Regions from separate parts of the Pantoea ananatis PA13 genome, predicted to be linked through region 1. Evidence: riboswitches for the same ligand, from Rfam matches in the RefSeq annotation. Region 1 holds a riboswitch; each other region holds the start of a gene.
What was found. A riboswitch is a leader RNA that binds a small molecule or an ion and turns the genes downstream of it on or off. The one in region 1 is predicted to bind thiamine pyrophosphate.

Region 1 (7,940 bases):
GCGAAGACGAAGGTCTGGCGGATCGTGGTACGTTTATCGTTGATCCACAGGGCGTGATCCAGGCAGTAGAAATCACTGCTGAAGGTATCGGCCGTGACGCGTCTGATCTGCTGCGCAAAGTGAAAGCGGCACAGTATGTGGCGTCTCACCCAGGTGAAGTGTGCCCGGCGAAATGGAAAGAAGGTGATGCCACTCTGGCACCGTCTCTGGACCTGGTTGGCAAAATCTAATTTCGCATCGATACGTCGATCATTTTCTCATCGGGTGCTGCGGCACCCGATTTTTTGACCAGGAACTCACTATGCTTGATACCAATTTAAAAACACAGCTCAAAGCCTATCTTGAGAAACTCACCAAGCCTGTGGAGTTGATTGCGACGCTGGATGATGGCGCGAAATCAACGGAGATTCGCAATTTGTTGGTCGATATCGCGAGCCTGTCTGACAAGGTCAGCTTTCGTGAAGAGAACGATCGTCAGGTGCGTAAGCCCTCGTTTTTAATTACTAACCCAGGCGCTGATCAGGGGCCGCGTTTTGCCGGTTCGCCGCTGGGTCATGAATTTACCTCACTGGTACTGGCACTGCTACAGACCGGTGGGCATCCCTCTAAAGAAGCGCAAAGCCTGCTCGACCAGATTGCGGCGCTGGATGGGGATTTCCATTTCGAAACCTATTATTCACTGTCGTGCCACAACTGTCCGGATGTGGTGCAGGCATTAAATCTGATGGCGGTGTTAAACCCACGCATCAGCCACACCGCCATTGACGGTGGCCTGTTCCAGAATGAAATTCAGGAACGCAATGTGATGGGCGTGCCCGCTGTCTATCTGAATGGCAAAGAATTCGGTCAGGGCCGCATGAGCCTGGCCGAGATCGTCAGCAAAGTCGACACCAATGCAGATAAGCGTGCCGCAGAAGAGCTGAACAAGCGTGAGGCTTACGAGGTTCTGATCGTGGGCAGCGGTCCCGCGGGCGCCGCCGCGGCTATCTACTCCGCACGTAAAGGGATTCGCACCGCGTTACTGGGCGAGCGCTTTGGTGGACAGGTGTTGGATACAGTCGATATTGAAAACTACATTTCCGTACAGAAAACGGAAGGGGCCAAACTGGCCGGCGCCCTGCGCGCTCACGTGGATGATTACAACGTTGACATCATTGACAGCCAGAGCGCGATTAAACTGATTCCCTCAGCGGTGAAAGGCGGCCTGCACGCTATTGAAACGGCCTCCGGCGCGGTGCTGAAATCGCGCAGCATCATTCTTGCCACCGGTGCGCGCTGGCGCAACATGGGCGTGCCTGGCGAAGAGCAATACCGCACCAAAGGCGTGACGTACTGCCCACACTGCGACGGCCCGCTGTTTAAAGGCAAACGCACGGCGGTCATTGGCGGCGGTAACTCTGGCGTAGAAGCCGCAATCGATCTGGCGGGCATTGTTGAACACGTGACGCTGCTGGAGTTCGCCAGTGAAATGCGTGCAGATAAAGTGCTGCAGGACAAACTGCGCAGCCTGAAAAACGTGGATGTGATTCTGAATGCACAAACCACGGAAGTGAAAGGCGATGGCAGTAAGGTGACGGGCCTGCAATATCTGGATCGCACTAACCAGACTACTCATGAGCTGGCGCTGTCGGGCATTTTCGTGCAGATCGGTCTGCTGCCTAACACCAACTGGCTGGAAGGCGCGGTTGAGCGCAACAAGATGGGCGAAATCATGATCGATGCGAAATGCGAAACCAGCCTGAAAGGCGTTTTCGCCGCAGGGGACTGCACCACCGTTCCTTATAAGCAGATCATCATCGCCAGCGGTGAAGGATCAAAAGCCTCACTGAGCGCGTTTGATTACCTGATTCGCACCCAGCCTGCGCACTAAGTTTTACGCGTAAGACGAAAGCCCTGTAACCTGTGTTGCGGGGCTTTTTAATATCCGGCCAGCGTCATCAGCATCATCCATAACGGTGTAGTAATGGCAGCAAAAAGCGTGGAAAACAGCATGCTCGCGGCCGTCGGTCCGGTTATCACATTAAATTTCTGCGACATCAGATAGACGTTCACGCCCACCGCCATGGATCCCAGCAGCACCACCACTTTGCTTTCCAGCGCAGGTAACCCGGTCAGCCAGGCAATAGCCCAGACGCACAGCGGTTGCAGAATCAGTTTCAACGCACAGATGGTGTAACTCTCTTTTAAGCCTTCCCGAATCCGGTAGTGCGCCAGGCTCATGCCAAGGGTAATCAGGGACAGAGGCGCGGCAATCGATGCCAGCATGCGTAAGGGTTCAGCGGCAATAACGGGAAGCGGCCTCTGTAGCAGACTCCAGGTCGTGCCGGACAAAATACCGATGATTAATGGGTTTTTCAGCACGCTGATCAAGGTTCGTTTAAAGCCCCCCAGTGAGAAACTGCCCTGTTTGGACCACTCCACCGATACCGTCAGCAAGGTCCAGAGAATCAGGCTGTTAAACACCAGCACCAGCGCGACGGAGGGGAGTGCCGCTTGGCCAAGCAGGACGGTAGCAACCGGAATCCCCAGCATCACGTTGTTCGAGAACACGCCGCCCAGGGCAAAAACCGATCCGGCTACGCCATCCAACTGAAACAGGCGCGATGCGACAATCCGTCCCACAATGAAGACCAACAGGCAACTGCCAAAAAACGCCAGCAGCAGGCGTACATCGACCGGTGGACTGTTATAAAAATCACTCATGATGCGAAACAGCATGCAGGGCAGGGCGACATTGAACACAAAACGGTTCATGCCTTCGCTGACGGTAACGGGCCATCTGCCAAACCGGATAAGGCAGAATCCCAGAAAAATCAGGATAAATAGCGGGGCGGAAAGGTAGATCTGGTGTCCTAGTGTATCCAGCAGGAATGGCATAAGTGTAAGCAATCCAGTGACTCAGTAACCGCAAGACTATCAAATTGCTTCAACCACGTAACCTGGCAAAACAGGGCGCGCGGTCAGCCAGATCATCCCAGCCAGCGACGCGCCTGATCATCACTGATATCGCGGTAATAAACCCGATGGATAACCGTATCGCAACGTTGGCAGCGGGCAGAAAGATAGGTGGAATAATAATATCGGCCAGAAGGAGAAACCGCACCCTGACGGGTGATACTAATGTCGGTCCATCGGTGACGATGAGGAATAAGCGCTAAGAATCGCATCATGCTTCCTGTAAAGTATGAAGTGCTCTGTTTATTTGTTTTTTACGTTTATGCGTTTACTTTTAGGGTGCGATGTTTTTGGCAGGTTTAATTTATTAATAGATGATGTAACAGGGGCGAATATTATTGTTAAATAGCGAAACGGCTTTCGCGGCTATTACGTGCAAATTTAGAGCCCGCAGCATTAAGCCTTTTTTTGTGAAGTTGGTGGTTGATCGAGATCATGCAAAAGCTTTGCATATCAAATCGAAAAAATAATAAGAGCCTTGCTTAAATCAGAGCGCTTACTTAAGCTTTTGTTCGTAACACGACTCGGGGTGCCCTTCTTTGTGAAGGCTGAGAAAAACCCGTATTACCTGATCTGGATAATGCCAGCGTAGGGAAGTCTGATGCCTGACCGCATTCGCCTTCTTGTCCGCCGGTTGGGAGTTATGATGACACATCAACCGCAACACCTTTCTGATGCGCAATGCGCGCCCATTCTGCAACAATTTCGCCGTCAGTCACCGCTGGTGCACTGTATGACCAACGATGTGGTGCAAACGCTAACGGCTAACGTTTTACTCGCCCTTAATGCCTCTCCGGCCATGGTCATCGACGCTGAAGAAGCGGCGCAGTTTAGCGCGGTTGCCGATGCGCTGCTTATCAATGTCGGTACGCTAACCCACGATCGTAAGCAAGCGATGCAGGCTGCGGTGCTTGCAGCAAACCAGGCGGGCACGCCCTGGACACTGGATCCGGTGGCGGTCGGCGCGCTGACGCTGCGCACCGCGTTTTGCAAGCAGCTACTCGCGCAGTCGCCTGCAGTGGTTCGCGGCAATGCCTCAGAGATTCTGGCGCTGGCGCAGCAGGCAGAAGGCGGACGCGGTGTTGACAGCCTGCATTCGGCCGAAGCCGCACTGCAGGCAGCCCAACAGCTGGCAAAAGCCTTTGATACCTGTGTCGTCGTAACCGGCGAAGTAGACTATGTCACCGATGGGCAGCGCACTTGGGCGATTACGGGCGGCTCGCCGTTAATGACGCGGGTGGTCGGCACCGGCTGTGCGCTTTCAGCGGTGGTTGCGGCCTTTGCCTGTTTGACAGGTGACCGACTGATCAACATCGCCTGCGCCTGTCGGGTGATGGCGCTGGCTGGAGAAAAGGCCGCGCAGGATGCAGATGGACCGGGTAGCTTTGCGCCTGCTTTCCTGGATGCACTCTGGACGCTGGAGGCACCTGATGAAACGCATTAATGCCCTGACGATTGCGGGGACCGATCCCAGCGGCGGGGCCGGTATCCAGGCCGATCTGAAAACCTTCTCTGCACTGGGCGCTTACGGTACCAGTGTGATCACGGCGCTGGTGGCGCAGAATACCTGCGGCGTGCAGTCGGTATACCCTGTTGCGCCAGAGTTTGTGACCGCCCAGCTGGACTCGGTGCTGGATGATGTGCGCATCGACAGTGCGAAGATTGGCATGCTGTCTGAAACAGAAATTGTCGAGCGGGTGGCCCATGGCCTGCAGCGGCGGGAAATTCCCTTTGTGGTGCTGGATACGGTGATGGTGGCTAAAAGCGGCGATGCCCTGCTGAATCCGGATGCGATTGCCTGTGTGCGAGATCGTTTATTGCCACAGGTGTCATTGATTACGCCAAACCTGCCCGAAGCCGCTGCACTGCTGGGATGCCAGGTTGCCCTCAATGAAGATGAGATGCTCACCCAGGGCGAAGCGCTACTGGCGCTGGGCTGCCAGGCAGTGCTGATGAAAGGCGGTCATCTCGATGGTGATGAAAGCCCGGACTGGCTGCTGACCCGGGCAGGGCGTCAGCGCTTTAGCAGCGTGCGGGTAAACACGCGTCATACGCACGGCACTGGCTGTACACTGTCCGCCGCGCTCGCGGCCTTACGTCCCCGGCATGACAGCTGGGAAGCGACGATCAGTGAAGCGAAAGCCTGGCTGCAGCAGGCATTACTGGCGGCAGATTCGCTGGAAGTGGGCAACGGGATTGGGCCGGTGCACCATTTCCATCAGTGGTGGTAGCCCATCGTGTTTCGCCTTGCAGACTGGCAAGGCGTTAATCCTCTTCAAACCAGGCGCTGTTTTGCTTGATGACTGGGGTGATCGAAAACATCATGGCCTGCAAATGATGGCGCAACGCCGCCTCAGCCTTGACGGGATCGTTTGCCTTCAGCGCCGCAAAAATAGCATCATGCTGTTCTATCAGGGTTTCGGCGGGCGCAACGTCATTCAGGGTTAAATAGCGTACCCGATCCATGGTGGCTTTGATGTTTTCAACCGTTTCCCACGCCAGTGGACAGCCGATGCTCTCAGCGATGAGGCGATGAAACTCATCGTCCAGGCTTAAGAACATCTGGCTATCGCCACGGGCAGCGGTGATGCGTTGCAGTTGCAGGTTATGCTCCAGCGCCATCAGCCCTGACTCTGCGATTTCCTCAGCAGCGCGACGGACCACGGCAATCTCCACGGCCTCACGAATGAAACGACCATCTTCGACCCGTTTAGCCGAGATCCTGCGCACAAAGGTGCCGCGCTGCGGCAGGATCTGAACCAGACCGGCTTCCGCGAGCTTGATAAAGGCTTCCCGCACCGGCTGACGTGAGAGGTTGAACCGGGTGGAAACCTCTTTTTCCGAGAGCAGTGCACCAGGCTGAATTACGCACGTCACGATATCGCGGCGCAGATAGCGGTAAACCTGCTGATTCACCGGTTCGCTGGTGGTAATGGTGTAAGAAAGTGTCATATCGCTGTCCGTTTTATCTTCGGCCTGGCATCAGGCGATCGCATCAGACCTCAGGACCGGCAATGGCCTGCTGAACGCTGGCACGGGCTCCCTGAGCGGCAAGCTGCAGGTAACAGGCGGTAAGTTGTTTCACCAGCGCATCGTTTTTAGCAAGATCGTCGCCAAATACCCTGCTGATGTTGAGTAACGCCCGCACGCGAGCTTCACCGTCATCACTTTCCGCTACGCAAGTGGCCAGTTGTGCGTTCAGCGGATCGCGGATCTCGATGGGCTCGCCTTTTTCGTCCACTGCGCTGACATAGCGCATCCAGGCCGCGATGCCCAGCAGCAGCAAGGGACACGGCGTGCCGTGGTCCAGATGCCAACGCAGGCTGTCGAGAAAGCGCTGGGGCAGCTTCTGGGTCCCGTCGGTCGCAATCTGATAAGTCCGATGCTTAATCGCCCGATTGGCAAAGCGGGCGATAAGCGCATCGGCATAGGCGGATAAATCGACATCCTGAATGGTCAGCGTAGGTGCCTGCTCATTGACCATCAGCGCCCGTGCCGCTGCGCGAAACGCGTCATCAGCCATACAGTCGCTGATGTGTTCGTAACCGGCAAGATAGCCAAGGTAAGCTAAAAACGAATGGCTGCCATTGAGCATGCGCAACTTCATCTGCTCAAACGGCAGAACATCCTGCACCAGTTGAGCGCCCGCTTTATCCCAGTCCGGTCGGCCGCTGACAAAATGGTCCTCGATCACCCACTGGAAAAAAGGTTCAGCTTCAACGGCGACCGGATCCCGTGAACCGATGCGCTGGCGCAGGGCGTCAAATGCCGCGTCATTCATGGCGGGCACGATACGATCCACCATGGTGGAGGGAAAGGTGAGGTTCTGTTGGATATAGTCAGCCAGGGAGGCATCGTACTGCCGGGCCAGCTGCATCACGACATTACGGGTTACGCGGCCGTTTTCTGGCATATTGTCGCAGGACATCACGCTAAATGGCGCGACTCCCCGTTCACGGCGGCGGCGGATTGCCGCGACAATCAGACCCGGCAGAGAGTGCGGCTGGTCCGGCTGCGCCAGATCGTGCTGAATATCCGCGTGCTGAACGTCAAGGTCGCCGCTGGCGGGCAGATGACAGTAGCCTTTCTCTGTCACGGTCATTGATACAATCGCCACGTCAGGCTGACACAGCGCCTCAATGACGGCCTCGATACCGTCCGTTTTGCCATGCAACGCGGACGTGATAATGCCGATTACACGGGTTTCTAAAGCATCGTCGCTCTTTTCTGTCAGCGTGTAGAGCAGGTCCTGTTCCCGCAGCGCCTGAATAAGAGCGCCGCTGTTCAAATTCACCTCGCAGTAACCCCAGTCGCTGCCCAGTTCAGCCAGCTTATCGCTACATAACGCCTGGTGGGCGCGATGAAAGGCACCAAACCCGATGTGTATCATTCGGGTTTTAAGCTGGCTACGGTCGTAGGCGGGGCGCTTAACATCAGCGGGAAGGTGGTCAATTTGCAGCATCATGCATCCTTGTGGCGGAGGGAGCGACAGGCCATTCCGGCGGTAAAGATGAAAAATTACGCGCCCCGCGACTACCATACAAGTTGGCGTGACGAAATTGTGAATGCAATCACGAACTGTTTACATCTAAGCCGGGAGTCTTCACTCCCGGTTAACTTAGCTCAGCAACGCGCACTGCGGTGGCAGGCGACAGCTTAGCGCACCTGGCATAACATCAATCGTAAACTCCTGTCCGGACAGCGGTTCGCCATCCAGATTAAACGTCATCTCATGCGATGAGCGGATCGTCAGGGACGATAGACGGGTGGAAATAATGCTGGGATTGTCCTCATCGCCGCCGGTCAGTGAGTGCAGCAGGGTAGGCAGTAACTCCTGCGCGGTGACCACGCTGATGTCGAGCAGGCCGTCGTTGATCAACGCAGCGGGACACAAACGCTGACCGCCGCCAGCCTGACGGCCGTTACCAATGCCAATGACCAGCGCATCGCCCTGCCAGCTAAAATCAGGTCCGGTGATTTCACAG
Region 2 (7,940 bases), 1.8 Mb from region 1:
GGGCTGATGATCGATCAGACTGGTCAGCCTAAAGTGATCGAATTCAACTGTCGCTTCGGCGATCCCGAAACACAACCCATTATGCTGCGCCTGCAGTCGGATCTGGTGGATCTGTGTCTGGCCGCCTGTGAAGGCAAGCTTGATCAAAAAGACTCACAATGGGATCCCCGCCCTTCACTGGGCGTGGTGCTGGCAGCCGGGGGCTATCCCGGCTCTTACAATAACGGCGATCAGATTCACGGTCTGCCGCTGGAAGAGGTTGCCGACGGCAAAGTTTTCCACGCCGGGACGCGCCTTGAAGAGGATCGGGTTTTGACGAACGGTGGGCGGGTTCTTTGCGTCACCGCGCTAGGCGATGATGTTGCTGCCGCACAGAAACGGGCTTACGAACTGGCTAAGCCGATTTCCTGGCAAGGCAGTTTCTGCCGACGCGACATCGGCTATCGTGCCATTAACCGTAAATAATGATCAAAGGGGCACCCAGTGCCCCTTTTTATTGCCTCAGAAATTCGCCTCATCCGGCGCATCCGCGCATTCATCTTTTTGAGTCACACGCAGCAACTGCACGCCTTCAGGCGCTTCCAGCCATGAAATCATCAAGGGTTCCGCCTTATCACGGCGGTAGTGCGTAAGCGTCTGCAGTGCATAACTGTCGAAAGCCGGCGTCACCTGCTGGCCCTCACAGGTTGTCACAACGCTTCCACCTGACCAGTGTCCTTGTTTCAGAAACACCCGCCCACTTAACAGCGCATCGCTGACTTCACGCATACGTTGTGCATCAAACTTGTAAAGCTCAACCGCATCCGGACTGACTGCCTCACGGCGCGTCGCGAGCTGGCGCTGCATAAAATTGAGATTGCCGCCTTGATCAAAGCGTAGCGTAACGTCGTCTGGCTTTTCGCCTTTCACCTGGCGTTCCACGCTGATCAGATCATCGCCGAGCCAGCGATAGTCCGTAATTTCACTTTTTTCGCTGTTGAACGGATTATAGAGCGTACGAATATGTACCGAGTGATGATCGGTATTCTTGCGCCAGATACGAACACTGCCGCGATCGGCGAGATAACCGCTGGCCGAGAAAGCCGGAATGTCGGGCGTTGAACTACACCCAATGAGAAAAGAGGAGAGAAGCAGGGCTGATAATCGCTGAAACAGCGTAGTCATGGTGGCTGGCCCCTAAACAAAAGGGGCGAAATCGCCCCTGTTTTAAAACGTTACCGCAGTGCGACGTCTTACTTAACGGCGTCTTTCAGAGCTTTACCAGACACGAATGCAGGTACGTTTGCCGCAGCGATTTTGATTTCTTTGCCAGTCTGTGGGTTACGACCGGTACGCTCAGCGCGGTGGTTCACTTTAAAAGTACCAAAACCAACCAGTTGTACAGCATCACCCTCTTTCAGAGACTCAGTGATTGCAGCCAGAGTAGATTCCAGCGCTGCCTTGGCCTGGGTTTTAGACAGGTCAGCTTTTTCTGCGATCACATCAATCAGTTGAGTCTTGTTCATAAGTTATCCTTAAAGTGTATTTATCGCTTGCTAAGCAACGAGTGCGAGGGAAAAGCCAGCTTCGGGCACTCTTCAGCCTGCACGCACCGATAGCCACAATTTTCAGCCCCCCAAATGTAGACCAGACTGGGGGCTGATGTGAAGCCTCCAGGCGCGCTAATTAAGGCCTGAAGTCACGTTTTCTCGCCTTATTGCTGAATTTTTATACCGATGTTACTAATTCCCGCCTCACGCAGGTCAGATCGCAGACCTTTTATCAATTCGAGGTCTCGCTCTTCACAATCCGCGAGCAGGCGAAAAATCTCCCATTGCAGGTCCCATTCATCGATGACAGCCTGATTTTCTCGTAGCTCTTCATCGGTCATTTCGCGACCTTCGTGAGTCATTTCCAGGATGGCAACGGTGGTGATCGAGGTCTTGCTGACTTCAATCGCATGTTCAAGCGTTTCACCGCTTAACTGCGAATGCAGCACTTCACTCAATGCCACGCAGGCATCAATGGCCGGATAGACACCGTAAACCTCAAACGCATCGCCATCGGGAATCGCCGCTTCAAGCTTTTCCAGCTGGCTGTCAAAATTGATCTTCGCATCTTTAACCGTCAGCGTTTCCCAAATCAGATCCAGAATACGGCGGTAAAGTGCAGGATCGGCAAACTCGGTTTGCTGGCAAAAAGCCACGTAGTTGGGATACATGCGCTCGCACAGGCAAGCCATAAACGTCAGGTGTTGCCAGCTTTCCAGCTTTGCCAGACGCAGATGTACAGGGTTTTGTAACATACACAGAGCTCTTATTCGTTTCGCTGGCGGCAGTGTAACCCAAAAGCGCCATACAAACAGTGTTAAAGCGCGCTTTGCCAGCGCAGAAATGCGGGTCGGCGAGATGCCACAGCATCCGCCCAGCGCGTGGGCTCCGGTAAACGGTAGCCCTGTGTGCACTTTTCTACCCATTCCAGAGCGCTGTCCAGACTGACGCGGTGTCCGGTGGCAACAAACAGCGGGTTACAGCGTGCCTTGCTGCGCCATACCCAGCCAATTTGTTCTCCTTTATCCATCAACGGCTGCCGACTGCCGGGCGTTTCATCCAGCGCCTCAACGTGCCCGCACAGACGCTTTTTCGCAACACCGATAGTGGGAACATCCACCATCAACCCAAAATGCGACGCGACACCAAGCCGGCGCGGATGTGAGATACCATGACCATCGACAAATAGCAGATCGGGCTTCTGCTCCAGCATGTCCCAGGCCGCCAGCAGGGCCGGATACTCACGGAAAGAGAGAAAGCCCGGAATGTAAGGCATGGTGGTATCAATGCGCGCGATGCGATATTCCACCAGCTTCATGGACGGATATTCAAGAATAACCAGTGCCGCACGCGTCACTGCGCCTTCCTGCTCAAAACCGACGTCTGCGCCACCAATAAAGCGTGGCGGCAGCACGTCAAAATCATCCTGCCGTACGACTTCTGCGGCCCGTTGGCGTTGCTCCGCGCGAAGAGCGGCGATATCCATTATGACGCCGAATGATACTGGCGTGACAGACGGTGCACCGCCTCAACAAATACGCCGGCATGCTCGGGTGGAACATCCTGATGGATGCCGTGTCCCAGATTGAAAACGTGGCCTTCACCCTGGCCGAATCCTTCCAGAATCGTTGCCACTTCCTGCTCAATTCGCGCCGGGGGTGCATAGAGCATGGAAGGATCCATATTGCCCTGCAAAGCAACTTTGTGGCCGACACGGCGGCGGGCTTCACTGATATCGATAGTCCAGTCCAGACCTAGTGCATCACAGCCCGTTTCAGCAATGGCTTCCAGCCACTGGCCACCATTCTTGGTAAACAAGGTGATGGGCACACGACGTCCTTCGTTCTCATGAAGCACGCTGTCGACAATTTTATGCATGTAGTAAAGCGAGAACTCACGATAGTCGTTCCCGGTTAACACGCCGCCCCAGGTGTCAAAGACCATCACCGACTGCGCACCGGCGCGGATCTGGGCATTAAGATAGAGGATGACACTGTCGGCCAGCTTATCCAGCATGGCGTGCAGCGTGGCAGGCTCGGCATACATCATTTTTTTGATCTTGGTGAAGGCTTTGCTGCTTCCCCCTTCAACCATATAGGTCGCCAGCGTCCAGGGGCTGCCTGAGAAGCCTATCAATGGTACTTCGCCGTTGAGGTTTTTACGGATGGTGCGTACCGCATTCATCACGTAACCCAGCTCCTGTTCAGGATCGGGCACCGGCAGGCGATCGACATCAGCACGGCAGGTAATCGGGTTGGAGAAGCACGGGCCTTCGCCTGTTTCGAAGTATAAACCCAGCCCCATTGCATCAGGGATGGTGAGAATATCACTGAAGAGGATCGCCGCATCCAGCTTAAAGCGACGCAGGGGTTGCAGGGTGACTTCGCAGGCCAGTTCGGCATTTTTGCACAGCGACATAAAATCGCCTGCCTGGGCGCGCGTTGCCTTATATTCCGGCAAATAACGCCCGGCTTGCCGCATCATCCATACGGGGGTGACATCTACAGGCTGGCGTAACAGGGCGCGCAAATAACGGTCGTTCTTCAGTTCACTCATCTCAGGACTCTCTCGGTATCAAGCGAGTAGTGTAGCACTCTCACGCCTCAGCGCGGCAGAGGGCCACCGTATCTTCAATTAATCGACGGGCGACGGTACCGGGCGGCGGCAGTAAAGGCAGCGCATCAAAGCGGAACCATCCGGCGTCCAGCAGCTCTTTGCCGTCATGTTGTAACTCGCCGCCATCATATTCCGCCATAAACGCCATCATCAGAGACTGCGGGAAAGGCCAGGGCTGCGAGGTGACATAGCGGACATTCCTGACACGCACGTTGCTCTCTTCCATTACCTCGCGCGCGACGGCCTGTTCAATGGTTTCGCCTACTTCGACGAAACCGGCCAGCACAGTGTAAATGTTATTACGCTGGCGCGCATGGTTAGCCAGCAGGATCTCGTCCCCCCGGCGAATGGCGACGATAATGCAGGGCGCAATCTGTGGATAGTAGCGTTCACGGCAGTGGCTGCACAGGCAGGCAAATTCACGCTTGCTGGCGTGCATCTCATGGCCGCAGTAGCCACACCAGCGGTGAGAGCGATAAAATTCGGCCAGCTGTACACCGCGCCCTGCCAACTGAAACAGTCCCGGATCTTCGTTAAGTAACTGCCGCAAAGACAGCATATCCTCCGAACGTGTTTCGCAAATCAGCCAGACATTCTCCCCCTGCCATTCGCCAATTACGCGCCCCTGATGACCCGTCAGGCCAAAATGCTGCGCATTACCGTGAGGCAGGTCTCCTTGCGGTAACCAAATTTTTTGTTCACTGCTGACAATCCACCATCCAGCGTCTACGCTTGAAATTTCGCATTGCATTTATTTCGTCATCCTTAGCGTCAACCCGCACGCTGAAGTCCCGATGTTAAGTGTGTAGATGAACAACTATACCCAAATAATTCTGGTTGCAAGACGACAACACGCTTATTTCTCCCCGGCAGGCTCGTGGAAAACAAGCGCACTTGACGCATCGCTAATCTGAAATATGAAGGTGCATAACTCATACGGAGTTAACTATGCTCAACCAGTTAGACGTTCTGACCAAACGCGTAGGTGGCAGTAATGAACTGGTCGATTCATGGCTGGCCGCTCGCCGCCAGTTACTGGTTTCTTATTACCATTTGGTCGGTATCAAGCCAAAGAAAGAGGCACTGACGCGTCTGGATGAACAGGCACTTGATAACTTTTGCCATAATCTGGTCGATTATCTTTCATCCGGCCACTTCAGCCTCTATCAACGCCTGATCGGAGAAATGGACGGTACCAGTCCGCTGTTGGCAGCAACGCAGATTTATCCCTCGCTGGAAGCCAACACCGAACAACTGATGAAGCTGTATGACGGACACCTGCAGCAGGCGATCGATGACGATAACTACGTCACCTTTCAGAATGCGCTATCGGAGGTCGGAGAAGCCTTGGAAGGACGCTTTACGCTTGAGGACAAACTCATCCAGATGGCATGGGATAATCACCTGACCCCGCCCGTGGCTAACGACAGCGAAATTGCCCGCCCCGCCTAAAACCTAATCGATTGTAAAAGACTTGTGATTAGCCAAAAGCCCCCTTATGCTGAGTGGGCTTTACGTTTAACGCCGAACGTAGTCGGTGTTTACGGTTGATACGTCATCTACGGGCGCTGTTCATGCTATCCCTTTTTCCCGGGTGAAGCCGAGCGGGCGCCGTAGCGAAATCGTTGAAACCTCATCTTGTCGGAGTGCCTAAGGGCTGAGACCGTTAATTCGGGATCCGCGGAACCTGATCAGGTTAGAACCTGCGAAGGGAACAAGAGTAAATTTATACGGTACGCCACCGAATGGTGTCAGCAGTGCCGTTACTCCTTCCGAACTCCGGACAAGCAACCTTCCCTCTTACTGGAATATTGCTATGTCTACTGCTAAAACGACCCGTCGCGAACAACGTGCTCAGGCACAGGAATTCATTGACTCTCTTCAGGGCGGCAGCGCCTTCCCTAATTCAAAACGTATCTGGCTTACCGGCAGCCGCGATGATATCCGTGTCCCAATGCGGGAAATTCAACTCAGCCCTACCCTGACCAGCGGCAGTAAAGAAGCGCCGGTTTATGAGGAGAATGAGCCCGTTCCGGTTTACGATACGGCCGGTGCCTATGGCGATCCCGCCGCACAAATCGACGTGCATCGGGGGTTGGATAAACTGCGGGCGCGCTGGATTGAAGAGCGGAATGACAGCGAAAATCTGGTGCAAATCAGCTCTGCCTACACGCAACAGCGGCTGGCCGATGACGGCCTGGATCACTTGCGTTTTGAACACCTGCCCACACCACGCCGTGCGAAGGCAGGCCACTGCGTTACCCAGCTCCATTATGCTCGTCGGGGCATAATTACGCCGGAGATGGAGTTTATCGCGCTGCGGGAAAATATGGGCCGGGAACGCATCCGCGGCGAGGTGCTGCTGCAGCAGCATCCGGGGCACAGCTTTGGCGCCCATCTGCCAGAAAATATTACCCCTGAGTTTGTGCGTCAGGAAGTGGCTGCCGGGCGCGCTATTATTCCGGCAAATATTAACCATCCCGAATCCGAACCCATGATCATCGGGCGTAACTTTCTGGTGAAAGTGAATGCCAATATCGGCAACTCAGCCGTGACCTCCTCGATTGAAGAAGAGGTTGAAAAGCTGGTGTGGTCAACGCGTTGGGGCGCCGATACCGTCATGGATCTTTCCACCGGCCGCTATATCCACGAAACCCGTGAATGGATTTTGCGTAACAGCCCGGTGCCTATCGGTACGGTACCGATCTATCAGGCGCTTGAGAAAGTTAACGGTGTGGCAGAAGATCTGAACTGGGAAATTTTCCGCGACACATTGCTGGAACAGGCCGAGCAGGGTGTGGATTATTTTACGATTCATGCAGGCGTGCTGCTGCGCTATGTGCCCATGACCGCGAAACGCCTGACTGGGATTGTCTCGCGTGGTGGTTCCATTATGGCGAAGTGGTGCCTGTCGCATCACAGAGAGAGCTTCCTGTATGAGCACTTCCGCGACATCTGTGAAATTTGTGCGGCCTACGACATCTCATTATCACTGGGTGACGGCCTGCGTCCGGGATCGATTCAGGATGCCAATGACGAAGCGCAGTTTGCGGAACTGCACACCTTAGGTGAGCTGACGAAAGTTGCCTGGGAATACGACGTGCAGGTGATGATTGAGGGCCCCGGCCATATTCCCATGCAAATGATCCGTCGCAACATGACCGAACAACTGGAACATTGCCATGAAGCGCCGTTTTACACTCTGGGCCCCCTCACCACTGATATTGCTCCGGGTTACGATCACTTTACCTCCGGCATTGGTGCCGCGATGATTGGCTGGTTCGGCTGCGCCATGCTGTGCTACGTCACGCCCAAAGAGCATTTAGGTCTGCCAAACAAGGAAGATGTTAAACAGGGCTTAATCACGTACAAGATCGCCGCGCACGCAGCCGATCTGGCCAAGGGTCATCCGGGCGCGCAAATCCGCGACAATGCGATGTCCAAAGCACGTTTTGAGTTTCGCTGGGAAGACCAGTTTAATCTTGCACTGGATCCGCATACGGCCCGGGCTTACCACGATGAAACCCTGCCGCAGGAGTCCGGTAAGGTGGCCCACTTCTGCTCTATGTGCGGCCCCAAATTTTGCTCAATGAAAATTACCCAGGAAGTGCGTGACTACGCCGCAAGGCAGGAAGCCGAAGCCCAGGCGATTGAGGTGGGGATGGCGAAAATGTCTGATCATTTTCGTGAGCGCGGCGGTGAGCTGTATCACCCTGCGACCGCAATAAAGGAGGAATAAATGGACGCCTTTCCCGCAACCGCATCACGTCTGGGGCTCTATCCGGTCGTTGACAG
Region 3 (7,940 bases), on a different replicon from region 1:
CTGCGTCAGATTGGAATCGATGTCGTCATTAATTCAACTAACTCCAGTGAAATCCCCGCTCGTCATCACGACGGGAGCCTGCAGATGGCGCTGTTCGCCCGTAATTTTGCCTTAACGCCCGATCCCACCGGTACGCTGCTTCAGGATTATGGCCCTCAAGGCGGTGACTGGGGAGCAATGAACTGGCACGACAAGGCCTTTAACGAGGCGCTCGGTACGCTATCGCAGAGTCATGATCCTGCGGTGCGACAAAAGGCCAGAGAGGTCATTACTACGGCTTTCCAGCGCGATTTGCCGGTTATTCCCATCGCCTGGTATCAGCAGTCAGCGGCAGTTAATGCCAGCCTCACCTCGGTCACGCTGGATCCGTTTGAACGCCATTTTGGCCTGCGTGATATGCAATGGGTGAAATGATGCTTAAACAACTCAGCTGGCGCCTTTGCCAGGCCGCCTTCGTCATTCTCGCGGTCGGGATCTTAACGTTTGTTCTGGTACAGGCATTACCGGGTGATATGGCCTGGCGTATCGCATCGGGACGTTATGGTTATGATAGAGTCGATCTGGCAGCGGTAGCCCAGGTAAAACAGCAACTGGCGGATATGACCGCCCAGGGAAGTGCGCTGGGGCAGTGGATGTGGGATCTGCTGCGCTTCAACTTTGGCCGTTCACTGGTATCGGGTGAGCCTGTCAGTGGCGAACTGGTCTGGCAATTGAAACAAACGTTCGCCCTTGCCGGCTTTTCTCTGTTACTGACCCTGCTGCTGATTATTCCACTCGGGATTTGGGCAGGCTGTCATCCCGGCCGTTTCCTGGACCGGGCCGTTAACGGCGCTGCCGCCATTCTCAAATCGGTTCCGCATTTTGCTCTTGGCCTGCTGCTTATCGTTTTGTTTGCGCTGCGTCTGGACTGGCTGCCCAGTGCCGGGCAGGGGAACTGGCGACATTTCATCCTGCCGTCAGTGACGCTGGCGCTGCCGCTAAGTGCCGTGGGCGCTCGGGTCGTACGTGAGGCGACATTCCAGGCTGTAACGGCCAGCTGGTATCGCTGGGGGGCACAAAAGGGTCTCTCTCAACCGCGTCTTTTCTGGCGTCACGCCCTGCGTAATCTCAGCGTTTCGGTCGTGACCTGGCTCGGCATGCAGTTCGTCTGGCTGGTGGAAGGCGTGGTGGTGGTGGAAACGCTGTTTGCCTGGCCAGGCATTGGCCATGCGCTGGTCCATGCGATTTTTGCCCGGGACGTGCCCGTGATACAGGCCAGCGCAATGGTACTGGGGCTGACGTTTGTCACCCTGAACATGCTGGTCGATGGTTTGTGCTATGTGTTGGATCCAAGGGGGAAACGCATATGACCTTTCGTCAAAAAACAGGTCTGGCAATTATTCTGGCGTTGCTCGCGTTTGCCTGGCTGGTGCCGCTATTCGGGGCTGGGGATCCTGTGCAGCAGGACCTGTTGCAGATGTTACAGCTTCCCTCTGGGCAGGCCTGGTTGGGCTATGACCATCTTGGCCGCTCAATGCTGGCCCGGTTAAGTGCGGCACTCAGGTTATCACTGGGCCTGGCAGCGATATGCGTTATCACGGCACTGATAATGGGCACGCTGGCGGGGATCATGAGTGCCTGGCGCGGCGGTTGGGTGGACAAGGTGTGCAACGTATTAGCGGATATGTGCCTTGCGCTTCCCGGTCTGCTGCTGGTGCTGTTGTTAGCGGCTATCTCACCTGACTCGCCAGAAATGTTGTGGCTGGGGATTTCACTGGTGCTGTGGGTCGAGTTTTTCCGCGTGACGCGAGCCACCCTGCGACCCGTTGTTACGTCTCCCGCCGTCCAGTCCTCTTCACTGCTCGGTTTCTCGATACGCTATCTGTTTCGCAGACACTTATGGCCAGCCATGGCGCCCTTGTTGCTGACGTTAACGGTCTATGCGTTTAGCAGTGCCGTTATGGCGGTGTCCGCATTGGGATTCATCAGCGTGGGGGTTCGCCCACCGACACCAGAACTGGGGCTGATGATGACAGAACTTTTTCCCTATGCCTGGGAAGCGCCCTGGCTTCTACTCCAGCCCGTGCTGGTGCTTTTTTTGTTACTGACTGGCATGAATTTATTAGTGAATAAGGATCGGATATGACGGGCATAGTAATTAAACAGGTCGCCGTTTACGCCGAAGACTGCATCGTCGAGCCCGTGAGCATGGTCATTCAGCCGGGCAAACCCATGACGCTGGTGGGCGAAACCGGATCGGGAAAAAGTCTGTTCGCCCAGGCCATCATGGGGGCGTTACCAGAAGGACTCCGTGCCACAGGCACGGTTGAGATTGACGGACAACGTTATGATCTCCAAACCGATCTGGCCCGTCTTCGCGCTCAGTGGGGGCATCGCATCGCGTCTTTGCCCCAGGAACCCGGGCTGGCGCTCGATCCAACAATGCGTGTCAGCGCTCAGGTCATGGAAGGTTACCGGTACGTGCGGGGCTTAGCCAGGAGGGATGCACAACAGGCCGCGGCACAGGCACTCGACCAACTGGGGCTTGCGCATGCCTCTGCGCGTTTTCCCTGGCAGCTTTCAGGGGGAATGGCCCAGCGGGTTTGCTTCGCGGCTGCTCGCGCGGGGGGCGCGACGCTGCTGATTGCAGACGAGCCGACTAAAGGGCTGGACGTCGCGCGGCGGGATGAAATGGGTAACCTGTTAAATACGGCGGTGGCTCAGGGTGAAACCTTGCTGACGATCACGCACGACATTGCACTGGCCCGGCAGTTAGGTGGTGAGGTCATGGTGATGCATAAAGGCAAAGTCGTTGAGCAGGGCAGCGCCGGGCAGGTGTTATACCGTCCACAAGCGCCTTACACCCAACTGCTGTTGGCGGCCGATCCTGAGGCCTGGGCGCCAGGCTCGCGAGTACCCTGTGATGAAACCATCGTGTTACAGACAGAGGGCCTTTCTCTGAAACGGTCAGGGAAGCAACTGTTTCACAATGCCTCGCTAATCTTCCGGGCCGGTGAAATCGTGGGGCTTTATGGCGAAAGCGGCTGCGGTAAAAGTAGCCTGGGGGATACGCTATGCGGTTTGATAACGCCCGATTCGGGCAAGGTCGTGCGTCCAGGGGCTGCCAGTAGGTTACGTTACCAAAAACTTTATCAGGATCCCTCAGCCATATTTCCACCTGACATCGCGATGGCCAGAGTTATCGATGATGTTCTGCGGCTGAACCACGCCACGGTGAAACGACGTGATGAACTGATGGCACAACTGGGATTAGCGCACGCGTTGCTGAACCGTCCGGCTTCAGGTTTGTCAGGCGGCGAGCTTCAGCGCTTTTCACTGCTCAGGGTGATGTTACTGGACCCTGTGTTTTTATTCGCGGATGAGCCGACGTCGCGCCTGGATCCTGTCGTTCAGCAGCAGACGCTGGCGTTGATTAGCGAACTGGCAACACAGCAACGCTGCGCCATTTTGCTGGTCAGCCACGATCTCGCCTTACTGGAGAAAAGCGCGCATCGTGTTATCTCACTGGCTTCCCTCAGCCAGAGCGCCGCAATAGCCCAGGAAGTCTGTATTTAACCGAAGGCAGGGAAACCTGCCTTCACACATGCTCCATGACCAGCACAGCCAGCGTATCTGGCTCAAGCGCACGAAAAATATGCTCAGTGTCGCCCGGGTAGCTGATGTAATCGCCTACCTCAAGCTCAACGGGTGAATCAACCGGCCCAACCTCTGCGCGCCCTTGCGTCAAAATTAAATGTTCGATGGTATTCGGTGAATGCGGCTGTGAGCAGCGTTCGCTTCCGGGCTGTATGTGCAGCAGATAGATATCCCGTCGTGCGCCCGGTGGACAGGTTGCCAGTAAGACGGCTTTGTAATCAGCCTGCTCAGCAGCCACCGTGGGGCCTTCTCCGCGGCGAATAACCTGTAACCGGTTCGTTTCCGGCTCCATCAGGCGTGCAAATGGAATATTGAGCGCGACACACAGCGACCACAACGTCTCAATACCCGGATTGCCGTTACCGGCTTCAAGCTGAGACAGGGTCGATTTTGCAATCCCCGCCCGGCGAGCAACTTCAGCCAGCGTCAGGCCGGCACGCTGGCGTTCTCTTACTAAACCTCGGGCAATGATATCAATGGGCGTGCTCATCACTTTTCCTGTTCGTTAAAATGAACGTATCGTTCGTCTTGTAATGCATATCCGATGTTCATTATAATGGATTTATCGTTCGTTATGGGATTCGATGTTGATGCTGGCAAAAAAATTCACGCTGGATAAAGGCGTTATAAAAGCAATTTTTCTGGTCTGTATCGCAGATGGCATTGTCGGCCTGTCTTACGGGTCGCTCGCCACTGCTGATGGCTTTCCGTTTTGGGTACCGCTGGCGTTATCAACGCTGGTGCTGGCTGGCGCATCGGAATTCTTATTTATTGGCATCGTTGCCGGCGGTGGCAGTCCGTTAACCGCGGCGGCGGCAGGTTTGCTGGTCAACGCCCGCCATCTTCCCTTTGGCATTGCGGTTAAAGACTTAGTGGGCAGAGGCTGGCGGGGGGCGCTCGGCTGTCACATTATGAACGATGAAAGTGTGGTGTTCGGCATCTCTCAGCCGCAGATGGCTCAACGCCGCAGTGCGTTTTGGCTGTGCGGCATCGGTATCGGATTGATCTGGCCGTTCACCGTCATGCTCGGGGCCGCGATTGGCCAGTTTATCCCGAATATTTCCGTCATCGGTCTGGATGCCGTGTTTCCCGCCATTCTTATCGCACTCATCTTCCCGGCGTTACGCAAACCCCGAACCCGCATTCCTGCTGCTACCGGCGCCGTGCTGTCGCTGGCGGTCACGCCATTTGTTCCAGCAGGGATGCCTGTTCTGTTTTCGTTGTTAGGGCTGCTTACGTGGAGATCGCGTAAATGAATCATCCGATGATAGTTGCAGGCATTGCCTTGCTGGCTGCCGGAACCTATGCCATTCGTTATGCGGGCGTCAAACTGGGTAACCGGTTGCCTGTCAGTGAGCGCACGCAAAATGTGTTATCCGATGCGGCCACGGTACTGTTACTGGCCGTTGCAGCCACCACCACGTTGTTCGAAGGTCAGCATTTTGCCGGGATGGCAAGGCTGCTGGGCGTGTCGTTTGCCATTTTTCTCGCCTGGCGCAGGGCGCCGCTGATCGCCATCATTTTGGGCGCAGCCTGTATGACCGCTCTGCTGCGTTACCTGAATGTGCCTTAGTCGCTAACGACAAATTGCTGCATCAGCCTTGACGTAAGGCGCGGCTTAAAATAAAACTAGAACCCGTCAGGGGAGTCTCGCCAAAGAGACTGAGAGGCTAATAGCGCAATGCGCGGCTTAGCGACCCTTAGAACCTGACCCAGTTGATACTGGCGTAGGAAGACGGGTATCTTTGCCCCAGGCAGATACTTGCCGCAGAGTCTGCTTTTGTCGGGCTCATGCTTTTTCCCTTCTTGTATCACGGGTCTCTGACTGTTAACAGAGAGGCCAAAGTGAAAATCCTGTTTCTGATGTTATCCTGTCAGGTTGGCTGGCAATGAGCCGCTGGTCAGTGCTCGGCAGCGGCGTGTCCGGATTGTGTATCGCCACGCTACTGGCGGAGCAAGGTGAACCTGTCGAAATCATTACCTTACCGGACTGCCGCGCGGCATCGCACTGGGCTGGCGGTATGCTGGCGCCCTGGTGCGAAGCGGAAAGTGCGCCACAGCAGGTCGTTGACTGGGGTCAGTATGCTGCGGCATGGTGGTCGGCCAGGGTCAGCGGCGTGGAACAGCAGGGTACCCTGGTGATTGCGCCCCCGCGCGACAGTGCTGAGTTAACGCGTTTCGCTAACATGACCTCATCACATCAGTGGGTGACGCCGGCAGAGATTGAACCTGCGCTGGAAGACCGTTTTGCCCGTGGCTTGTTCTTTGCCGCAGAAGGTCATCTTGATCCCCGGCTGGCAATGCAACAATTACAAACGCGTTTACTGAATGCGGGGGTCCGGTTTCACCCGTGTAAACCCAGCGGGAAAATTATCGATTGCCGGGGTATTCATGCCCGGCAATCCCAACCGGAATTGCGTGCCGTGCGCGGTGAAATGGTTATTCTCCACACCGACGAAATAACGTTTTCCCGTCCTGTTCGCCTGCTGCACCCGCGTTTTCCCTGTTATCTGGTGCCCAGGGCTCAGGGGCATTTTATGCTGGGCGCGACCATGGTCGAAAGCCAGGATGACAGCCCAATCAGCGCGCGCGCTATGATGGAACTGTTAAGCGCAGCCTACAGCATCCATCCCGCCCTCGCCGAAGCACGCATTATTGAAAGCGGCACAGGTTTGCGTCCGGCTTACCGCCACAATCTGCCCGAAGTGCGTTATGAAAATGGCATTTTTTCCATTAACGGCATGTACCGTCACGGCTTCCTGCTGGCCCCGATGATGGCCGAGAAGCTTATGCAACAACTGACGTCCGAGGGAGTGCGATGAAAATAGAACTGAACGGCCTTGCTATTGAAACCGAAGCCCGCACGCTGGCTGAATTACTCGTGGAACAACATATCGATGCTGGCTGTGTCGCCAGTGCCGTGAATGGCGAATTTGTTCCTCGGGAGCGCTATTCCTCAGAGCCGCTTGTGGCGGGTTGTCGTCTTGAAGTGTTATCGCCGATGCAGGGAGGCTAACGATGTTTTATGACTTTAGCGGACAGTCACGTTTTTTACTGGGCACTGCAGGTTATCCCTCGCCGGATATTCTGCAACAGGCCGTTGGCGCATCCGGCGCCGAGATTATTACGGTGAGTCTGCGTCGTGAAGGAAGCCAGGGCGGAGCCTTTCGCGATCTCCTGAAAACCTTAAATAAACGCGTTTTACCCAATACCGCAGGCTGCCACACGGTGAAAGAAGCCGTGACGACTGCGCATATGGCGCGGGAATTGTTTGCCACGTCCTGGATCAAGCTTGAGGTGATCGGTCATGCCGATACCTTACAGCCCGATCCCTTTGCCCTCGTCGAAGCAGCACGTATTTTGTGTGCAGAGGGTTTCCACGTTTTCCCTTACACCACAGAAGATCTGATTGTGGGCGAGAAACTGCTGGACGCGGGCTGTGAAGTGCTGATGCCGTGGGGGGCGCCTATCGGCTCAGGCCAGGGATTACGCAATATCGAGGGCTTACGGACGATGCGTGCCTGGTTTAAGGACGTTCCACTGATTATTGATGCCGGGATCGGTGCGCCGAGCCAGGCGGCTCAGGCGATGGAATTGGGGTTTGATGCTGTGCTGTTGAATACCGCCGTGGCGAAATCCAGCGATCCGGTTCGCATGGCTGGCGCATTTGCGCGCGCCATTGAAGCGGGATATCAGGCACGTCAGGCTGGCATGATGGAGCGTCGCGACATGGCTGCCGCCTCTACGCCCGTTTTCGGCCTGGCGCAATTTCGCTAAGGAGCAGAGATGGCACGTTATCAACGACAGACAATGCTGCCAGAAGTGGGCGAGCAGGGGCAGCAGGCTTTGTCCGCTGCCCGCGTCTTAGTGGTTGGCGCGGGTGGACTGGCTTCCACGTTATTACCGCTCCTGGCGGGCGCTGGCATCGGTTATATCCGGCTCTATGACGACGACGTCGTGGCGCTGCATAACCTGCATCGTCAGACGCTATTTACGACTGCCGATATTGGCGAGCCGAAGGTGTTTTGCGCCCAACGTGCGCTGGCACAGCGTAATCCTGATACGGTGGTTGAAGCACATCCCGTAGCGTTACAGGCAAGTCGTATTGAAGAAGCACTGGTGGATATTGATTTAGTTATCGACGCTGCGGATAACTTCGCGGTGACTTATCTGCTTTCCGACAGCTGCTTTGCCCGTAACCTACCGCTGGTTTGCGCTTCGGTGCTGGGGCGACAGGGTTATGCAGGCAGTTTTTGCGGCGGCGCGCCCAGCTATCGCGCACTGTTCCCACAATTACCCAAAGC
Region 4 (7,940 bases), 2.1 Mb from region 1:
CGACCCTGGTGTTTTTTCTGACATGGTTTCCCACCTATTTAGCGAAAGAACGGCAACTGGAATGGCTTCAGGTGGGCTTTTTTTCTGTATGGCCATTTATGGCTGCCGCTGTAGGCGTTTTCTTTGGCGGGTGGCTCTCAGATAAACTGTTGAATGCAACAGGATCTATTAATCTGAGCCGAAAACTTCCGGTTATTAGCGGCCTGGTGCTTTCCGGCACGATTATTGCGGCTAACTGGATGAGTTCAGACAGCGCCGTTATCATCGTTATGTCCATTGCCTTTTTTGGACAAGGCATGGTCGGTCTGGGCTGGACAATAATCGCAGATATTGCCCCGGCTTCTATGGCAGGACTCACTGGTGGTATATTTAACTTTTGCGCCAATATGGCTTCGATTTTAGCGCCCCTGATTATCGGCATTATCATTTCAATGACAAGCAGCTTTTTTTATGCGCTCGTGTATATCGGTATCACTGCGGTGATTGGCTTAGTCGCCTATATCTTTATCATTGGCGATATTAAGCGGATTGTGCTCTAAAGCACCGTTCCCCCGGCACTGTTCTGCCGGGGGAACGTGCTTATTAAACGTCTTTAACGTTGCGTATCATTCCCAGCGTCAGTAAAGCAATCGCGGCGATCACCCAGTACACGCTGCCGTGACCAAAATGTTCAACCAGTATGCCCTGAAATAACCCCGCCAAAATAATGCCGGTCGAAATGCTGTTGGTAAACAGGGTTGTGGCTGCGCCTGCCCGCCCCGGCATCAGATCCTGAAACCACAACATTCCAATGCCCGCGACAACGCCGATAAACAGAGCGTTGAACACCTGCAGGACCAGCAGCGCCAGGTGACTGTGAAACAGAATCAGGCCGCTGTAAAACACAACGGCGGAGGCCACCGCGCCCACCATCATCTTTCGCTTACCCCAACGTTTGGCATAGAAACCGGCCAGGATCATGACCGGGATTTCCAACCCGGCGGCCGTGCCCATTAAGAGACCGGCAAGCTTTTCGGGCAGGCCCAAATCGTTGCTGATCCACAGCGGCATATCGATAATGTACATGGTGTTACAGGTCCACATCAGCGTTGATGCGGCAAACAAAATGCGCACGTCACGAATCCGCCAGCCGCTCAGGGGGATCCCGCCCGACTGCATCAGGGAAGCCGCACGCGGCACCGAGGGCACGGTAAACCAGATCAGCAGGAAACAGAGAAAAAACAAGCCGGCCGCCACGCTGAACAGCGTAACGAAACCAAAATTCAGCGCCAGCGCAAACGACAGCGGTGGCCCAATCACCCACGCCAGCGACACCTGAGCGCGCATAATGGAACTGAACATCACCACTTCGCGCGAGGAACTGTCGGCATATTCTCGCGCCAGCGCAAAGAGCTGCGGCATGGCGACGTTCGCCAGCGACGATAACAGCACGCCCAGCGTTATCAGCGTCAGGTAATGGCGGGTAAACGCGAACAGTATGGCGTTTGCCAGGGCAAGGATACAGCACACTAAGATGATATTCCGCCGATCGCCAACGCTGTCGGAGCGCTTTGCGATCATCATGCTGACCACAATGCCGGCGATGGCATTGATGGTAAAAAACAGCCCGACCCACAGCGGTGGCACCTGTACTTCTCGCGATAAAAACAGGCTCAGCGTCGGCGCCTGCAGCGCACCGGCCACGCCGAGGATAAAGGCGGTCACCATAAAAGCCAAAAAGACCGGATTGAAACGGCGCGAGAACGATAACAAAGATTTCATGCCTTATCCCTGACAGAACAACGGGAGAAACGGGAACAATGGAACCCCGACCCAAACCTACAACGTAAAAAAAACCAGCAGAATAACCCTGCTGGCGAAATCGTAACACACTACTCAGAAGGGACAGACATCGCTGCCAGTCCATGTCAGAGCGCCATTCATTACTGAATGCCTCCCGCTCTTCCAATACAGGAAAGATTGCCTCTAAAATGGGGTAAGAAAAACAGAGCACCTTTATCAGGGAGTTCCTCTTTTATGTCGTCATCACGTCTGAAGCAGCAGTTCATTCGTCTGTGGCAAAATTGCCAGGGACAACCACAGGAAACAACCCTGGGCGAACTGGCTGATTTGCTGCACTGTTCGCGTCGCCATATGCGAAACCTGCTCAACAGAATGCAAGCGGCTGGCTGGCTCACCTGGCAGGCCGAAGCCGGACGGGGCAAACGTTCCCTGATGACCTTCTGCTACACCGGGCTGGCGCTGCAGCAGCAGCGTGCCGAAGATCTTCTGGAGCAGGATCGTATCGATCAGTTAGTCCAGCTGGTGGGGGATAAAGATCAGGTCAGACAGATGATCAGCGCCCACCTGGGGCGGAGCTTCCGCCAGGGCAAACATATTTTGCGCGTCCTCTATTATCGCCCTCTGCTGAATCTGTTACCCGGTTCGCCCCTGCGCCGTTCGGAAACCCATATTGCCCGCCAGATCTTTAGCGGCCTGACGCGCATAAATGAGGAAAAGGGGGAAATCGAGGCCGATATCGCCCATCACTGGCAGCAAACATCCGATCTCCACTGGCGCTTTTATTTACGTCCTGCCATTCGTTTTCATCATGGCCGGGAGCTGGACATGGCCGATGTGATCGCAAGCCTGGAACGCCTGCGTCAGTATCCCCTGTTTTCTCATATCCAACGGCTCGACTCACCGGCCCCCTGGACCCTGGATATCTATCTGGATCAGCCCGACAGCTGGCTGCCCTGGCTGCTGGGCAGCGTCAGCGCCATGATTCTGCCACGGGAATGGCCTGAAATTCGCGATTTTGCCCGTCAACCTGTGGGAACAGGTCCTTATCGGGTCGTCCGTAATCAGCACAGCCAGTTGAAGATAGAAGCGTTTGACGACTACTTTGGCTATCGCGCGCTGATCGATGATGTGTCGGTGTGGGTACTGCCAGAGATCAGTGACGAGCTGGTTTATGCAGGGGTTCGCCTGCAGGGCGAAAAAGCCGATGAGAAACAGGAAGAGAGCCGGCTTGAAGAAGGTTGCTACTATTTACTGTTCGATCAGCGTTCAGAAAAAATGGCCGATCGAGACATTCGACGCTGGCTCAGCGACCTGCTTAACCCGATTGCACTCCTCAATAATGCGGGCAGGGGTTATCAGCGCTACTGGTTCCCGGCTTACGGCCTGCTACCCCGCTGGCACCATCGCCGCGATCTGACCCCAGTGGACAAACCGGCGGGCCTCACGAGCCTGACGTTAACCTGGTATAACCAGCATATTGAGCATGTCAGTATTACGGATGCCTTACGTCCGTTGCTGGCAGAACAGGGCGTTACGTTGAACACCCGGGAAGTCAGTTACGAAAGCTGGCATCAGGGCGAAGGCGAGAGTGATATCTGGCTGGGCAGCGTCAATTTTACCCTGCCCCTCGAATATTCCCTGTTTGCCCTGTTATACGAAACGCCGTTGATGCAGCACTGTCTGCCTGTTAACTGGCAGCAGGATGCCACGCGCTGGCGTGAAAAAACGCTCTCCCTCGCTGAATGGGGTAAATATCTGGTGGAAAATAGCTGGCTTCATCCGCTGTTTCATCACTGGCTGCTGCTGGAGGGCCAGCGCAGTATGCGCGGCGTGCGGATGAATACATTGGGCTGGTTTGATTTTAAATCCGCCTGGTTTGCCCCGCCTACGCTGTGAGCCTTTCCCCTTGCGCATTTAATGACTAGAATGTGGCGTTCTCAACGGGGTGCCCCTTTCCACAGTGTCAGGGCGCTGAGAAATACCCGTCGAACCTGAATCGGTTAATACCGACGTAGGGATTTGAGAGGTTGTTTTGCTCAGATCCTTTGCGACTCAACCCTGCCGCCCTAGGAGCGCAAAGTGTTAAAAAACGTCCTGCCCGTGCTGCTGTTACTTTCTGCCCCGGTCTTTGCGGCCAAACCTGTCCTGACGGTTTACACCTACGACGCCTTTTCCGCTGACTGGGGGCCGGGTCCGGCCGTCAAAAAAGCCTTTGAAGCCCAGTGCGGTTGCGAGCTGAAATTTGTCGCGCTGGAAGACGGTGTTTCGCTGCTGAACCGTGTACGTATGGAAGGCAAGAACACAAAGGCCGATGTGGTACTAGGCCTGGATAACAACCTTCTGCAGGCCGCGCAGCAAACCGGCCTGTTTGCCAAAAGCGACGTGGATACCCGTGAGCTGCAGGTGCCCGGCGGCTGGAAGGACACCACCTTTGTGCCGTTCGATTACGGTTATTTCGCATTCGTGTACAACAAAAACACGCTAAAAAATCCCCCTACAAGCCTGAAAGAACTGGTCGAAAGCCCAGAGAAATGGCGCGTGATTTATGAAGATCCTCGCACCAGCACGCCAGGCCTTGGCCTGCTGCTGTGGATGCAAAAGGTTTACGGGGACAACGCGCCTGAGGCCTGGCAAAAGCTGGCGAAGAAAACCGTCACGGTCACCAAAGGCTGGAGTGAAGCCTACGGCCTGTTTCTTAAAGGCGAGAGCGATCTGGTGCTGAGCTATACCACGTCACCGGCTTATCACATCATTGAAGAGAAAAAAGATAACTATGCTGCGGCATCCTTCGCCGAAGGCAACTATCTGCAGGTTGAGGTGGCCGCCCGACTGGCGAACAGCAAGCAGCCCAAACTGGCAGAACAGTTTATGCAATTCATGGTTACGCCAGCCTTTCAGAACACCATCCCTACCGGGAACTGGATGTATCCGGTGATCAAAACTGACCTGCCCGCCGGGTTTGCCTCGCTCAGCGTGCCGAAGACAACATTGCAGTTTTCACCGGAAGAGGTTGCCAGCCACCGTTCGCAATGGGTTAGCCAATGGCAACGCGCCGTCAGCCGTTAATCCCTTTCTGGCTGATTCCGGGTTCGCTCGCCACGCTGCTGCTCTGCAGCGTGGCGCTGCTGGCCTTCACAGCACTGTGGATGGCGGCGCCAGCGACCGACTGGCGGTCTGTCCTGCAGGATACGTACCTGCATCATGTTATTGGCTTTTCGTTTAAGCAGGCGCTGCTGTCCGCCCTGCTCTCCTTGCTGCCGGCCATTCCACTGTCCCGAGCCCTTTATCGGCGGCGCTTTCCCGGACGTCAGGTGTTGCTGCGCCTGTGCGCCATGACGCTGGTTCTGCCCGTGCTGGTGGCCGTATTCGGCCTGCTCACCGTCTATGGTCGGGTGGGCTGGCTGGCGCAGCTTTGCGCCTGGCTTGGCGTGGACTATCACTTCTCGCCTTACGGGCTTCAGGGAATTTTACTGGCCCATGTGTTTTTCAACCTGCCGCTGGCCACGCGCCTGATGCTGCAGGCGCTGGAAAGCATTCCTGCCGAACAGCGTCAGCTTGCTGCCCAACTGAACATACGTGGCTGGCATCATTTCCGGCTGCTTGAATGGCCCTGGCTGCGCCGCCAGCTCCTGCCCACCGGGGCATTAATCTTTATGCTCTGTTTTGCCAGTTTTGCCACCGTGCTATCGCTGGGTGGCGGGCCGCAGGCGACCACCATCGAACTGGCCATCTTCCAGGCGTTAAGCTATGACTACGATCCGGGCCGCGCGGCGCTCCTGGCGCTGATTCAGCTCAGCTGCTGCCTGGTGCTGGTGCTCCTCAGCCAGCGCTTCAGCAACGCCATTCCGGCGGGTAGCCCGCAACTGCACGGCTGGCGCGATCCTCAGGATTCCACGCTGGCCCGCGTCAGCGACGCCGCCATCATCTTTTTCGCCCTGCTGCTGCTGCTGCCGCCGCTGCTGGCGGTGATCGTAAATGGTCTGGATGGCGGGCTTCGGGGCGCGATACAGCAACCGGCGTTATGGCAGGCAACGTTGACCTCGTTACGTATCGCGCTCGGCGCCGGCGTGCTGTGTCTGGTCCTGACCACCATGCTGTTGTGGAGCAGCCGGGAGCTGCGCCTGCGGCGGCATACACTCGCCGCACAGATCATGGACACCAGCGGCATGCTGATTTTGGCAATGCCCGGTATCGTGCTGGCAACCGGCTTTTTCCTGCTACTGAACGCCACGACCGGCTTGCCGGACTCCGCGGATGGCGTGGTGATCTTTGCCAATGCGTTAATCGCGATTCCCTACGCGTTGAAAGTGCTGGAAAACCCGATGCGGGATATCGCTGAACGTTACGCCCACCTGTGCGGGGCACTGGGCATCAGCGGCTGGAACCGCCTGTGGCTGATTGAACTCCGGGCGTTGAAACGTCCGCTGGCGCAGGCGCTGGCGTTTGCCTGCGTGCTGTCGATTGGTGATTTTGGCATCGTGGCGCTGTTTGGTAATGCCGATTTCCGCACGCTGCCGTTCTACCTTTATCAGCAGATAGGCGCCTATCGCGGTGCCGATGGCGCCGTTACTGCACTGTTATTGCTGCTACTCTGCCTGTCTCTGTTCACCTTGATGGAAAAATTACCGGGCCGCCATGCTGACACTGAATAATCTGACTTACCTGTATCAGCATTTGCCGATGCGTTTTTCCCTTCACGCCGGGCGCGGCGAACGACTGGCGATTCTCGGCCCAAGCGGGGCAGGTAAAAGTACGTTATTAAACCTGATTGCCGGTTTTCTGCCCGTCAGCCAGGGCAGCCTGACGATTAACGATGTTGACCATACGAATAGCGTGCCCGCCCAGCGCCCGGTATCAATGCTGTTTCAGGAAAATAACCTGTTTCCGCACCTGAGCGTAGAACAGAACCTGGGGCTGGGCTTACATCCCGGTCTGAAGCTGACCTCAGATCAGCGCCAGCAGGTGACGACCATTGCGCAGCAGGTCGGACTCAGTGAGATGCTGTCACGCCTGCCGGGCCAGCTCTCGGGAGGACAACGCCAGCGCGTTGCCCTGGCACGCTGTTTACTGCGCGATCGCCCGGTGCTGCTGCTGGATGAACCTTTTTCGGCGCTCGATCCAGCCCTGCGCGGCGAGATGCTTAATCTGGTGCGCACCGTCTGCGAAACCCGTGCGATTACGTTGCTGATGGTGTCGCACAGTCTTGAAGACGCACAGCAGATAGCGCCACGTAGCGTGGTGGTGGTGGATGGACGCGTTTACTGGCAGGGATCGACGGACGCACTGTTGTCAGGGAACATACGGGAAGCCGATGTGCTCGGCATCCCGCGCCGTTAACCGATAAAGACCTGCCACAACAGGTGGCGGAAAATCGGCATCATCGGATGAAACTGGATGCCGACGAACGCCGCAACGGCCACCACAAAACTTAGCGGCGCCAGCCAGCGCAGACGTTCGGGTGGCAAATAAGCCGTCGCCCAGTCGCGCGTTTTTCCACTGCGCCACCAGCGCCAGCACAGCCAGCATCCCAGCCATACCAGGATAGCAACGCCTAATAACAGCCAGATGAAATGGCCGCCCTGGGCTTCTTTCGGAACATCAATCGCGACGCCTGCCAGAATACCCGGCAATAAATAGAGCGGTGGCCATAAAATACAGCCGATCAGATTGGGGGGCAGAAATTTGCGTACCGGCAATTCCAGCATGCCCGCCACCAGCGGGATCAGCGGCCGGGTTGGCCCGACAAAGCGCCCGACCAGAATGGTAAACATGCTGTGCTGATACAGCGCGTGTTCGGTCTTATCCAGCAGCCCTTTGTACTTTTGCAGGTATTTCCAGCGATGGAGCGGCCCCTGAAACTTCCAGCCAATGCCATAGGAAACCCAGTCGCCCAGCAGGCAGCCAATGAAGCCCGCGGCCCAGGCGGGATATAAGCCGATCTGTCCACTGCCCACCAGCGCACCCAGGCTCGCCATCATGACGGTGCCAGGGAGTAACAGCCCCACGAACGCCAATGACTCCAGAAACGTCACCAGCGCGACGGCAAACAGCGCCCACTCCAGCGACTGTGTAATCAGGTGTTCAACCCAGGCTTCCATATCAATCCTCAGAAAAAGCAGAAGGCTGGATTGTCCAGAGCAGACATCACAGCGTCAAGG

Region 2: linked by a shared signal. The riboswitch ahead of thiC (phosphomethylpyrimidine synthase ThiC) and the one ahead of thiM (hydroxyethylthiazole kinase) in region 1 are both predicted to bind thiamine pyrophosphate.
Region 3: linked by a shared signal. The riboswitch ahead of PAGR_RS22745 (FAD-dependent oxidoreductase) and the one ahead of thiM (hydroxyethylthiazole kinase) in region 1 are both predicted to bind thiamine pyrophosphate.
Region 4: linked by a shared signal. The riboswitch ahead of thiB (thiamine ABC transporter substrate binding subunit) and the one ahead of thiM (hydroxyethylthiazole kinase) in region 1 are both predicted to bind thiamine pyrophosphate.

What each region holds. Positions count from the first base shown of each region.
Region 1 is NC_017554.1:1,636,249-1,644,188, forward strand. It holds gene ahpC (alkyl hydroperoxide reductase subunit C) at 1-230, shown strand, start outside; gene ahpF (alkyl hydroperoxide reductase subunit F) at 302-1,870, shown strand; gene PAGR_RS07730 (AEC family transporter) at 1,918-2,877, opposite strand; gene PAGR_RS07735 (hypothetical protein) at 2,970-3,167, opposite strand; TPP riboswitch at 3,471-3,567, shown strand; gene thiM (hydroxyethylthiazole kinase) at 3,599-4,399, shown strand; gene thiD (bifunctional hydroxymethylpyrimidine kinase/phosphomethylpyrimidine kinase) at 4,386-5,186, shown strand; gene PAGR_RS07750 (GntR family transcriptional regulator) at 5,221-5,907, opposite strand; gene PAGR_RS07755 (mannitol dehydrogenase family protein) at 5,951-7,417, opposite strand; gene yegS (lipid kinase YegS) at 7,574-7,940, opposite strand, start outside.
Region 2 is NC_017554.1:4,416,259-4,424,198, forward strand. It holds gene purD (phosphoribosylamine--glycine ligase) at 1-465, shown strand, start outside; gene PAGR_RS20795 (DUF1481 domain-containing protein) at 502-1,164, opposite strand; gene hupA (nucleoid-associated protein HU-alpha) at 1,233-1,505, opposite strand; gene PAGR_RS20805 (YjaG family protein) at 1,694-2,284, opposite strand; gene nfi (deoxyribonuclease V) at 2,347-3,015, opposite strand; gene hemE (uroporphyrinogen decarboxylase) at 3,015-4,085, opposite strand; gene nudC (NAD(+) diphosphatase) at 4,126-4,896, opposite strand; gene PAGR_RS20825 (Rsd/AlgQ family anti-sigma factor) at 5,094-5,597, shown strand; TPP riboswitch at 5,778-5,876, shown strand; gene thiC (phosphomethylpyrimidine synthase ThiC) at 5,962-7,884, shown strand; gene thiE (thiamine phosphate synthase) at 7,885-7,940, shown strand, end outside.
Region 3 is NC_017553.1:268,359-276,298, reverse strand. It holds gene PAGR_RS22780 (ABC transporter substrate-binding protein) at 1-414, shown strand, start outside; gene PAGR_RS22775 (ABC transporter permease) at 414-1,349, shown strand; gene PAGR_RS22770 (ABC transporter permease) at 1,346-2,125, shown strand; gene PAGR_RS22765 (ABC transporter ATP-binding protein) at 2,122-3,555, shown strand; gene PAGR_RS22760 (helix-turn-helix domain-containing protein) at 3,578-4,126, opposite strand; gene PAGR_RS22755 (AzlC family ABC transporter permease) at 4,221-4,892, shown strand; gene PAGR_RS22750 (AzlD domain-containing protein) at 4,889-5,209, shown strand; TPP riboswitch at 5,268-5,387, shown strand; gene PAGR_RS22745 (FAD-dependent oxidoreductase) at 5,526-6,458, shown strand; gene thiS (sulfur carrier protein ThiS) at 6,455-6,652, shown strand; gene PAGR_RS22735 (thiazole synthase) at 6,655-7,413, shown strand; gene PAGR_RS22730 (HesA/MoeB/ThiF family protein) at 7,423-7,940, shown strand, end outside.
Region 4 is NC_017554.1:3,783,894-3,791,833, forward strand. It holds gene PAGR_RS17960 (MFS transporter) at 1-539, shown strand, start outside; gene PAGR_RS17965 (MFS transporter) at 583-1,761, opposite strand; gene sgrR (HTH-type transcriptional regulator SgrR) at 2,017-3,678, shown strand; TPP riboswitch at 3,714-3,818, shown strand; gene thiB (thiamine ABC transporter substrate binding subunit) at 3,862-4,848, shown strand; gene thiP (thiamine/thiamine pyrophosphate ABC transporter permease ThiP) at 4,824-6,434, shown strand; gene thiQ (thiamine ABC transporter ATP-binding protein ThiQ) at 6,418-7,119, shown strand; gene PAGR_RS17990 (DedA family protein) at 7,116-7,880, opposite strand.